Regions from separate parts of the Cognatishimia activa genome, predicted to be linked through region 2. Evidence: riboswitches for the same ligand, from Rfam matches in the RefSeq annotation. Region 2 holds a riboswitch; each other region holds the start of a gene.
The links. A riboswitch is a leader RNA that binds a small molecule or an ion and turns the genes downstream of it on or off. The one in region 2 is predicted to bind cobalamin.

Region 1 (3,898 bases), 290 kb from region 2:
AACACACGAACCAAAACTTTCCGCGATGCTATGCGGAAATTCGACTTCGCCTTGGATGCGGAAGATTCTCAACGAGGAAATGAAGCATTGGCCGAACTAGAGAAAATGCTCCATCCAAATAACCCATTATTAAAGCTTATTAAAATTCAATCTGCACCATTTGCATATGACGATAGGGCCGAAGAGGCTAAAGATGATTAAACTCACAAGAGCGCAAAAACCTGATTTTCTAGACGAAGAAACCGTTCAAGAATTAACAGATAAATATGCCGAGACTAGGCAGTCTGTTTGGAACAAGAAACAAATTAAAGCACCTCTACTCGCAAGCTCCTCTGACAAGTGCGCCTATTGCGAAGTCAATATTGCCGAAGAGTCTAAATATATGGAAGTCGAGCATTTTCGACACAAAGACGAATTTCCGGAAATGGTCGTCGAGTGGGAGAACCTCCTGCCTTCTTGTAAAAGATGCAACGGGAGGAAAGGCACCTACAATGTTGAAACTGATGGTATGATCTTAAACCCGTATGACGCGGACCCATCAGCGCATATGTTCTTTAAAGACTACCGGCTAAGGTGGCGAACCGAGTTGGGACGGAGGACGATTATCGATGCTCTTTACCTAAACGATTCCCAAAAGCTGGTGGGCGTTCGCCTGAAAGTGGGAGAAGCAATCTGCGAAGCTCTCGAGGGCCTCCGCGCTGACCTGGAGGAATACCAACAGGGCAATCAAACCGCTCGCAAATGGGCAAAAATCAAGCGCGGCGTAGAGCGGCTGCTTCGTGAGGCACAGCCAAGTGCCGCCTTTAGCGCGGTTGCAGCGACTGTACTGTTAAGCGACCCCGATTACGTGTGGATTCGCGACACTCTGGAGGCCTACGATGAATGGGCGGACCTTGAAGAACTTGAAGAAAACGCTCGCACCCTTATGCTGGATTTTTAGATGGGAACGAAACAAGAGATTTAATCAGTTAAAGCTTGCTTAGTGCTACATTTGAGTGCAACAGTGAACACAGTAGAGTGCCTGTAACATACTGTATTTTAATAACTTTAACAGCCAATACGCGTCCCCCCTAGGCTCCACCAAATCTTTCAACTCGATTTGAGTTGTTCCCAGATTGGCAAAAGCGTCAACGCGTGCCTTTCGCACTTGGGTTCATTGACTTCGAATTCGACGACCTCCGACCCATTTATGTTGGTGGGCTAATACCCCCGATCAGGTCTGCAGAATGCTGTATTGACACAGCAGCAAGTCCACTCAAACTTGCACAAACTAGATCGCAAACTTGCGCTCAAGCAATTGCCGACTTGACAGACTCAACAAGGACAGGCACGTCGGTTTGTGATGGTTCTCGACGTGCCAAGGCACATAGGGATGAAAAGGGAACGCTGTGCGGCGCGATAAATGTGCCAATTCAGCGACTGCCCCCGCAACTGTGAACGGTAAGCGCTCTGTCAAACCACTGGCCCTCATTCGGGCTGGGAAGGGACAGACCGATACAAGCCGTAAGTCAGGAGACCTGCCATCGAGCGTGTAACTTAACCCGGGCGGGGTGGCTCGGAAGGTAGCTAATATGACTTATTTTTCGGCCGTAGCCGTTCAAAAATCTGGCTCCTTTTTCGCCTCGCACATGCGCGGAGGGCGACATGGGCAAAACGACGTCTCATAGAATAACAGTTTGCACGAGCTGCAAGCACAAGGGCACGAGCTGTAAGCCGGGCTTTGACCTCATCAAGAAACTACGCAGCGCCATCGAGATGGCAGGTGATGCGATTCCCGAGGATTTTGAAATCTCTGGGGTCGCCTGCATGGCAGGGTGCGACCGGCCCTGCACCGTGGCGTACTATGGTTCGCAAAAGGCGACCTACCTGTTCGGCGATATTGACCCGGACACCGACATTCAGGACCTGGTCGAATTCGCTCAGCAATACGCCTATCTCCACGACGGCTGGTGTTCTTCGGTCGATCGTCCCGGCAAACTGCGCAAGTCGACGCTCGCGCGGGTACCTTCGAGCATGATCGCGCTGGAACCTACAGAGGAGTTTGCGCATTGAGCCACGCGAAACTCACAGTCGAGAACCTCAGCTGGCGCCCTTCGCGGAAAGCGCCGTTTATTCTGCATTCCACCAGTTTTACGCTGGACTGCGGTCGTATCCTTGGCGTGGTCGGAGCCAATGGCGCGGGTAAATCCACACTGCTGCGGTCCTTGTATCGCTATCAGGCCCCAACGACGGGAACGATCAAAGTTGACGACCAAGACATCTGGGCCATCGCGCCAAGGTCCGCGGCACGCATTGTCGCCGCTGTCTTGCAGGAACAACCCAACGACTTTGCTCTGACCGTCCGAGACATCGTGACCCTCGGCCGCCTACCCCATCGTTTGGGATTTTCCTCGCCGGGCCAGAATTGTGCGCAGATCATCGACAGGGTTCTGGAACAGGCAGACCTGTCACAGCTCGCGGATCGCCAGCTTGGCACCCTGTCTGGCGGAGAGCGCCAGCGCGTTATGATGGCGCGTGCTCTCGCGCAAGAGCCGCGCTTGTTGGTTCTGGACGAACCCACGAACCACCTCGACATCCAACACCAGCTCGAGCTTCTGCAGCTGGTGAAAGATATGGACGTGACGGTCGTCGTCTCTTTGCATGACCTCAATGTAGCCGCAGCCTATTGCGACGATATTCTGGTTATGGAACACGGCCACACAATCGCATTCGGACCTCCTGAAGAGGTTCTGACAGAAACTCTGGTCTCTGGCGCATTCAGCGTGACTGCTCAGCTTGAAAAGCTCAGCAAGAGCCAGAACAACCACTTCTCTTTCCAATTGAATTCATGAAAGGTTCCCCAATGAAACTCCTCCCACTCGCAATGGGGCTGTCTTGCGTTGCATCCATGACGCTTGCTGAGACTACAGTGCAAAGCTGTAACCGCGAGGTAACTTTTGACGGCGTGCCGCAGGCCGCGATCTCGAACGACGTCAACCTGACTGAAATGATGCTGGTGCTGGGACTGGCGGACAAAATGGTTGGCTACACAGGCATATCTGGCTGGAAAACGCTGGACGAAGAGATGCGCGCGGGCGTTGAAGAACTGCCAGAGCTTTCGGCCAAATACCCAACCAAAGAAGTGCTGATCGGCGCGGATGCGGATTTCTTCTTTGCGGGCTGGAACTATGGCATGAAGGTCGGCGGCGAAGTCACGCCAGAGACCCTCGCGCCCTTTGGCATCGACGTCTATGAGCTGACCGAAAGCTGCATTCACATCAGTGAAAAAGGCAAAGCCAGCATGGATGACATGTACAATGACATCCTGAACCTCGGCGCGATCTTTGACGTCAAAGACAAAGCCAACGCGCTGGTAGACGGCTATAAAGCAGAGCTGGCCAATTTCACCGGATCTCTGGAAACCGCAGACGAGCCTCTGCGCGTGTTCGTCTATGACTCTGGCGAAGACACCCCCTTCACCGCAGGTCTGTACGCGATGCCAACCGCGCTGATCGAAGCAGCAGGCGGCACCAACATCATGAACGACTTCGAGAAAAGCTGGGGCACCGTCACGTGGGAAGCCGTGGTCGAGCGTAACCCTGAGGTCGTGGTGATCGTGAACTACGGCAATGTGACCGCCGCAGAAAAGCGCGCCTTCATGATGAACAACCCTGCTTTTGCAGATCTGGACGCCGTCAAAAACGACCGTTTCGTGACTCTGGAATATGTTGAAGCGACCCCAGGTCCACGCAACATCAACGCAGTCAAGAAACTGGCCGACGGATTCTGGAGCAACTAATGGTCCGCACCGAAGCCAGCAAAGCCCGCCCGTTTAAATGGGCAGGCTCTTTGTCTCGCAACATTGTGCTTGCGGCGATTTTGCTGCTGGCTTCGGTCACCGTAGCTGTCAGCGTGGGCG
Region 2 (3,898 bases):
CGTGAGTTGAGGATGTCTGGCTGTAAAGCGTGTAAATATGAAATCAGAGAAGATCTTGTGTGTTGACCACTTTTTAACCGCAACAGCTTGCTTCGCTTGTACAATTTAGACAAATTCGCCTAATTTTTGGACATATACATTGCTAAATCTGGACTTATGTCCGGGCAAGGGAATCCATAGTTCTGACCAATTCCGCACTGATGCCAGGTTCCGACAGCGCATGGCCTGCATCGCGGATAATGCTAAGATGCGCGCCGGGCCAAAGATCTGCGATTTTCTGCGCCGTATGTGGCGGGCAGATCATGTCATAGCGCCCCTGAACGATATAGCCGGGGATATGTGCGATACGATCCATGTTTTCAAAGATCTGTCCGTCTTGTTCGAGAAAACCAGCGTTTATGAAATAGTGGTTCTCAAGACGCGAGAAAGCATGCGCATATTCTGCCGGAGGCGTTGCTGTGCTGCCATCCGAATAAACCGACGCCAAAGCATTTTCCCAAGCGGCCCAAGCACGTGCATAAGCAACCTCGGTGGTACGATTTCCGCTAAACAATCGCTTGTGATAGGCGGCAATCATGTCGACCCGCTCGTCTTCTGGAATCATATTCGCAAATTTCGTCCAGGTTTCCGGGAAAAACTGCGCGGCCCCTCCGCCATAGAACCAATCTAGTTCAGCGCGGGTCATCGCGAACACACCGCGTAGAACAAGCGCCGTCGGCCGGTCTGGATGCGCTTGGGCATAAAGCAAAGCAAGCGTTGCCCCCCAGCTTCCGCCAAACACCACCCATTTCTCAATACCCAGCGCGGCACGGATCCGTTCGATATCCGCGATCAAATGCCAAGTCGTGTTGTTCTCGATCGAAGCTTGGGGTTTTGACCGCCCACAGCCTCGCTGATCAAACAGCACCACGCGATAGACCTCGGGATCGAAATAGCGCCGCATCGTCGGGCTGCATCCGCCGCCGGGGCCTCCGTGAAACACCACAACAGGTGTGCCATTTGGGTTGCCAGATTGCTCGACATAGATCTGATGACCATCGCCCATATCCATCATGCGCTGATCGAAAGGCTCGATCAGCGGGTAAAGGAAAGAAACTGCGCGCTTTTGACCTGAATGTTTGTCCATATTGACACTATATAGTAACCCGCGCCCAAAAGATCATATGGAGATCAGAATGCAACCCGAGTTGAACACCGTCGACCCAGCGGAAGTCGCCAAATTTGAAGCCATGGCCGCGGAATGGTGGGACCCCAAGGGCAAGTTCAAACCGCTGCATATGCTGAATCCCTGCCGTCTGGATTATATCACATCGCAAATCGCCGCGGAGTATGGTCGCGACTTGGGAACCGAGCGCCCGTTCGAAGGCCTCACGATCCTCGACATCGGTTGCGGCGGAGGTCTGCTCAGCGAACCCATGGCCCGCCTTGGTGCCACCGTCGTCGGCGCAGATGCCGCCGAGCGCAACATTCCCGTCGCCAAGGTACATGCCGAGCAGTCCGGCCTGACCATCGACTACCGTCACACAACCGCCGAAGCCATCGCCGAAGCGGGCGAGCGCTTTGACATCGTTTTGAACATGGAAGTCGTCGAGCATGTGGCCGACCCGCAGGAATTCCTGACCTGCTGTCAGACCCTGTTGAAACCAGGTGGGATCATGATTTGCTCCACTCTGAACCGCAATCCCAAGAGCTTTGTCATGGGCATCATTGGCGCGGAATATGTCATGCGCTGGTTGCCCAAGGGCACACATGAATGGAGCAAGTTCATCACGCCGGATGAACTCTATGACTTTCTGGAAAAAGGCGGGCTGACGCCTGTGGATCGCAAGGGCTTTGTGTTCAATCCGATCACCTGGGGCTGGTCGATCTCTGATCGAGATCTCAGTGTGAACTACGTGACTACAAGCCAGAAACCGGCTTAGGGATCTGTTGGCGAGACCGATCCGAACTGTTTGGCCCAGCGCAACACAACTGCGATGGGCCTTTTTTGTTAAGAATTTGCGAGGTGCAAACGGCGCGAGAAAATGCCTCGTTCTGAAAGACCTTTTAGGTTTTTACCAATGGCCAGTGCGCCCAAATCAATCACAGGCTCGATCAGGATGACGGATAGATAGGCCAGACCAAAGCTTGTCACGGCACCAAAGTTTTCCGCGCCAAACCCCTGCCCGTAAAAGGCCCAAAACGCGACCCAGGCGACGACACCGCCCTGATAAACAGCCGACATTTTCAGGACGTCCACGTAGCGCAGGTCAAAATAGGCCGTCGACGCAGGCACAATGCGTTTTGCCAAAGCATCCACCGCAAACAAAGGAAACAACAGCGTCGAGACATTGACGAAATACATCGGCACATCACTTGGCGCAAAGAAAAGCCCCTGAACAGCCAAGCCGCCCGCAAGACCAATCGCAGCAGGCGCAGCCCCCAAGAGCAAAAACAGCGTCGTGCCCAAAATGAAATGTACTTCAGAAATACCAACCGCGAAATGTGGCATCAGCTCAAAGAAAACAAAAACTCCGGCGACAGCAAGAACGCTGCGCAGACCAAAGGACACAACAGAGTGGTCTTTCAGATCATCGGCCAGAAGTTTCAGGCTATAGCCCGCCGCAGCGGCAGCCGTGCCTTGGGCCAGGATCATTTTGGCGCCATCAACAACGCCCGGTTCAATATGCATAATATGCTCCTATAGCGTCCACCCGACGCCGGTTTTGGCCGAGACTATTCGGCAGTTACGGGGCGACGGCTGGTATCCTGACTTGCTGCTCAGATCCGAAGGGCTCTGCAAGGCTTACAGTTGCGGGGGCAGTCCAAGATTCTCACTTGGTTCCCAATTAAGGCCTCCTTTCGAAGACCGCCATCTATGACTGTTTTAGGGAAGTTACGCGGTTTGGATGCATCAATTGCGACGCTTTTCAACAGATATGCGCAAATCTTTAAGCAGAAAAAAATTAATATTTATTAATGCCTTAAGGCGTGAAATCCCGAAAACGCTCCGCGATCACTCCACCTCACAACTGCCCGTGTCTGAATTCAACCGCCCACCCTGCTCGACGCAGGCGTCTACAGCGGCAGTGTGCTGAATTGTCGGGATCGTATAGACAAGAATAAAGACCACCGCGGCCCCAACCGCGACCAGGTTCATCGATTTCTTACGTGAGGGAGTCACCCGTTTTCCTCGAGTTTGACGCGCAATTCGCGCAGGATCGGTAGAGCGGAACGCACGCGGTGTTCTCCGATGTCTTTGACCACTTCGGAAATGATCGGCGCGATATTCGCGAGCGCTGCGTCCCGCGCGCGCCGTCCCGCCGGGCTGATCGTCACCAGTTTGCGCCGCGCATCGTCCCAATCGGGCCTGATATGTACATTGCCCGCCGCCTCAAGCTTCGCGAGCGTATTGGTCATCGCTCCGCGCGTCACATGGAAACTTTTCGCCAGTTGCGCCGGAGTCCGCTCGCTGCCCGAATGCGCCAGATGGTTCAACACAGAAAAATGCGACAGCTCCATACCCTTAGGCAGCGCCTTAGACAGACGGTTGCGCGCCAATTGGTCGGCCATCAGGATCTCGCTGAATAGCGAAACCGCCAGCGCGTCGGTGTCATTCTGCGATTGGGCCATCGAACTCTGTCTCATGGGTCAGCGAAGGCACGCGGCGCCGCGCCTCGGATACTTGGTTGCGGTCAAGTTCCACATATAGGGTCACCGGATCAACCCCTGCCTCGGCCACAATCTCTCCCCAAGGTGAAATAGCCAGAGAATGCCCATAGGTCTTGCGCTTTGGCGCGTTTTCTCCGCATTGCCCGGGCGCGAGGATCCAGCATCCGGTTTCAATTGCACGCGCCCGAAGCAAGGCATGCCAATGCGCAGCCCCAGTCACCTGCGAGAATGCGGCTGGAACGGTGAT
Region 3 (3,898 bases), 1.0 Mb from region 2:
CGATAACGGTGGGATTGCCTTCGGGGCGCGGTACGTCAAGGCCACCTTTGACGGGGGTCACGGTGACCTGTCCGTAGGGGAAGATCGCGGCGATCTTGGCTTTGTCGATCTGCTCGGGCTGGGCGACCGCGACCTCGACGGTGATCTGCATCTCGGATTTGTCTTTGCCGAAGAGCTCCGCGAGGTTGATCGAATTGTGCCACAGCGCATCTTTGACGGCGCGGGTGGCGGCCTCGGTATAGTCCTGACGGCGCAGAGAGCTACCCATGCCGAATTCGGTGAGGAGACGTTTGAGGGGCATTAAAACTCAACCCCCTTCTGCGCCTTGATCCCGTCGCGGAACGGATGTTTCACTAAGGTCATTTCCGTCACCAGATCAGCCGCCTCTATCAACTCTGGCTTCGCGTTCCGCCCTGTCAGGCAAACATGCGTCATCATTGGTTTCTCGTTCAGCAGAAACTCCACGACCTCATCAATATTCAGATAGTCATTACGCAGCGCGATATTGATCTCGTCCAGCAACACAAAGCGATTGTTCTCATCCCGAATGAGCTGTTTCGCCAGCTCCCAGCCCGCTTCGGCCTTGGCGATATCGCGGTCGCGGTCCTGGGTCTCCCATGTGAACCCTTCACCCGAAACATAGAACTTACATTCATCCTTGAAATGCGTCTCAAGAAAGTCGCGTTCCCCCGTGGCCCAGGCGCCTTTGATGAACTGCACAACGGCTGTCTGCATGCCATGAGAGATACAGCGCATGATCATGCCGAATCCGCTGGAAGACTTGCCCTTACCCGGCCCCGTATGCACCATGATAAGACCTTTTTCTTCGGTCTTATTCTCCATCAAACGGTCCCGCGCGGCCTTGATTTTCTTCATTTTCTCTGTGTGACGTGCAGAGATGTCGGCATCTGTACTCATGGGGTCGTCCTCATAACTTGACTCGGGGGGCGGATAGGCGCATTCCCGTCCTGTTGGTTCCTGTATTTAGTGCAGGTGAAAAGGGAATGCGACATGGATTGCGACGCAATCCAAACCGCAGCCGCCCCCGCGACCGTGAGCGGAGAGGGTTTGGCAAGCCACTGGCGCAAGCTGGGAAGGGCCAAATCCGCCAAGGGAAACCTTGGGATCCGTAAGCCGGGAGACCTGCCAGCACCTGTGACTTTAACCGGACGGGGTGTTCCGGTGTCGGGACTTCGCATGATGCCCGCCCTACTCGCCCTTGTCCCTCCTGAAAGGAGAGACATGATGACTATGGAACCAGTCGAGGTTCTAGTGTGTTCGACCTGCCGTGCGGGCATGCCGACGGATATGGAAGGCCCGCGTCCGGGCGCACAACTGGCTGAGGCTTTGTTGGCCAAAGAGTGGCCTGCACATGTGACCGTAAAAACCACCGAATGCCTGTCCAATTGTGACAGCGGCTGTTCCGTCGCCGTGCGCGGCGGTGCGGATCGTTGGACCTATGTCTATGGCAATTTCACCGGCGCCGAGGATGCGGATCTCGCCCATGAGGGGCTTGTGAAATACGCAAGCACCGAGGACGGCCTTGTCCCCTGGCGCGAACGCCCCATTCACTTTCGTAAAAACTGTATCGCGCGGATCCCACCGCTGCGCCTGCCGGAGTAAGGCTTATGAGCACGCTTGAGAAACTTCCTGTCACTGTGATCACCGGCTTTCTGGGATCGGGCAAGACAACGCTGGTCAGCAAGCTGATGCAGAACCCGCAGGGCAAACGTCTGGCGGTTGTTGTGAATGAATTTGGCGATGTGGGCGTTGATGGCGACATTCTGAAATCCTGCGCCATCCCTGATTGCCCTGCCGAAAACATTATGGAGCTGGCGAACGGCTGTATCTGCTGCACCGTGGCCGATGATTTCATCCCCACAATCGAAGCGCTGATGGCGCTAGAACCCCGCCCCGATCACATCCTGATCGAGACTTCGGGTCTGGCGCTGCCGAAACCTCTGCTGAAGGCCTTTGACTGGCCCGATATCCGCTCCAAAATCACTGTGGATGGCGTGATTGCTCTGGCCGATGCAGAGGCGGTTGCGGATGGGCGTTTTGCGTCGAATGTTGCCGCCGTCGACGCCCAGCGCGAGGCGGATGAAGGTTTGGATCACGAAACTCCGCTGGCCGAAGTCTTTGGCGATCAGATTTCCTGTGCGGACATCATTTTGCTGACCAAACCTGATCTTGCAGGCGAAGACGGTGTCGCCAAGGCGAAGGCTTTGATCGAAGAAAACTCTCCGCGTCCGTTGCCGGTTGTGGAAGTGGCGGAAGGCATGGTCGATCCCCGCGTGATCCTTGGGCTGAATGCGGCAGCCGAGGACGATCTGGACAGCCGTCCAAGCCACCATGAGGATCATCACCATCATCATGACCACGATGACGATGACGATCATGATCACGACCACCATCACCACCATGACCACAGCCATGATGATTTCGACAGCATCGTCGTCGACATCCCCGAACAGATCGACGCCGCAACCTTCGCCGCCAAGGTCGAAGCCATGGCGAAAGAGCAAAACATCCTGCGCGTCAAAGGCTATGCGGCCGTCGAGGGCAAACCCATGCGCCTTCTGGTGCAAGCGGTCGGAGCGCGGGTGCGTCACCAGTTCGACCGCCCTTGGAAACCAGATGAGGCGCGCCAAGGCAAAATGGTCGTCATCGCGGAACATGACAACGTGAACCGCGCAGCCATCGAGGCGGCTTTCGCAAGCTAACCATGCACGTCGTCTTTCGCGAAAGCCACGGGCTCGAGGAAACGGAAACGCCCTTTGACGTCGGACAGACTCCGGCGGATCTGGTGGTATTGTCCTATTCCGACAGTGACCTTGGGGCGTTCGCGGCGGGCTGGCATCGTGGGAAAGATGATCTGCCGTCGCTCAGGCTCGCGAATATCTCGGCGTTGAAACATCCGCTGTCTGTGGACACCTATGTCGAGAACACGCTTGAGGGCGCGAAGGCCGTTTTAGTGCGTTTGATCGGCGGCATCCCCTATTGGTCCTACGGCATCCAGCAATTGCAGGATCTGGCGCGGCGTAAGAGGATTGCCCTGGCCGTGCTGCCTGCGGATGGGCGGCCTGATACGCGGCTGGACGAAGTCTCGACCCTGCCCAAGTCCACGCTGCAACGCCTTGCGCATCTTTGTGACACTGGCGGAGCCGTCGCGGCGCAGGCCGCTTTGGCGCAATTGGCGATTGCGGCGGGGATCTATGCGAAACCTGTGGCCGGATCCAAACAGCTGCCAGACTTTGGCGGCTGGACACCGGAAACCGGAGTCTGTGACGCCCTGCGCACGACAGACAAACCGCTCGTCGCGCTGACCTTCTATCGCAGCTACGTCAGCTCGGCTGATCTGGCCCCGATTGAGGCCATGTTCACCGCCCTCAGAGCGCGCGGTTTTGAGGTGATGGGACTTTTCGCGCCCACGCTCAAACAACCAGAGGCGGCGGCGTGGATTGCGCAGACTTTGCAAGAGCTTGCGCCTGCAGCCGTCGTGAATGCCACAGCCTTTTCCGGCAAAGGCAGCGATGGCACCTCGCCTTTGGATGCCACAGACGCGCCGGTCTTTCAGATCGCTCTGGCGACCTCGCGCAAGAAAGCCTGGGCTGAAAGTGAACGCGGCCTCGCACCAGCAGACCTTGCCATGCACGTGGTTTTGCCAGAGGTCGACGGGCGGCTTTTCGCAGGCGTGGCCTCTTTCAAAGAGCCCGGCAAGAAAGACCCAGACCTGCAATATTCCCGCTTTGGCCACCGCGCCCATGCGGATCGGATCGAGGCCGTGGCCGACAAAGTCGCGGCATGGGTGAAGCTTTCTGAAACGCCAGTGTCCGAAAAACGAGCGGCGGTGGTTTTATCGACTTACCCCGGAGCCGATTGGAATATGGCGCATGCT

Region 1: linked by a shared signal. The riboswitch ahead of HZ995_RS04640 (DUF1636 family protein) and the one ahead of HZ995_RS06005 (energy-coupling factor ABC transporter permease) in region 2 are both predicted to bind cobalamin.
Region 3: linked by a shared signal. The riboswitch ahead of HZ995_RS01185 (DUF1636 family protein) and the one ahead of HZ995_RS06005 (energy-coupling factor ABC transporter permease) in region 2 are both predicted to bind cobalamin.

Annotation. Positions count from the first base shown of each region.
Region 1 is NZ_CP060010.1:954,156-958,053, forward strand. It holds gene HZ995_RS04630 (AAA family ATPase) at 1-201, shown strand, start outside; gene HZ995_RS04635 (HNH endonuclease) at 194-940, shown strand; cobalamin riboswitch at 1,327-1,539, shown strand; gene HZ995_RS04640 (DUF1636 family protein) at 1,645-2,052, shown strand; gene HZ995_RS04645 (ABC transporter ATP-binding protein) at 2,049-2,831, shown strand; gene HZ995_RS04650 (ABC transporter substrate-binding protein) at 2,843-3,778, shown strand; gene HZ995_RS04655 (FecCD family ABC transporter permease) at 3,778-3,898, shown strand, end outside.
Region 2 is NZ_CP060010.1:1,243,126-1,247,023, forward strand. It holds gene pip (prolyl aminopeptidase) at 155-1,126, opposite strand; gene ubiG (bifunctional 2-polyprenyl-6-hydroxyphenol methylase/3-demethylubiquinol 3-O-methyltransferase UbiG) at 1,176-1,922, shown strand; gene HZ995_RS06005 (energy-coupling factor ABC transporter permease) at 1,991-2,671, opposite strand; cobalamin riboswitch at 2,722-2,871, opposite strand; gene HZ995_RS06010 (hypothetical protein) at 2,996-3,163, opposite strand; gene HZ995_RS06015 (MarR family winged helix-turn-helix transcriptional regulator) at 3,160-3,612, opposite strand; gene HZ995_RS06020 (carbon-nitrogen hydrolase family protein) at 3,593-3,898, opposite strand, start outside.
Region 3 is NZ_CP060010.1:243,416-247,313, forward strand. It holds gene HZ995_RS01175 (Lin0512 family protein) at 1-301, opposite strand, end outside; gene cobO (cob(I)yrinic acid a,c-diamide adenosyltransferase) at 301-918, opposite strand; cobalamin riboswitch at 956-1,165, shown strand; gene HZ995_RS01185 (DUF1636 family protein) at 1,246-1,623, shown strand; gene cobW (cobalamin biosynthesis protein CobW) at 1,629-2,723, shown strand; gene cobN (cobaltochelatase subunit CobN) at 2,726-3,898, shown strand, end outside.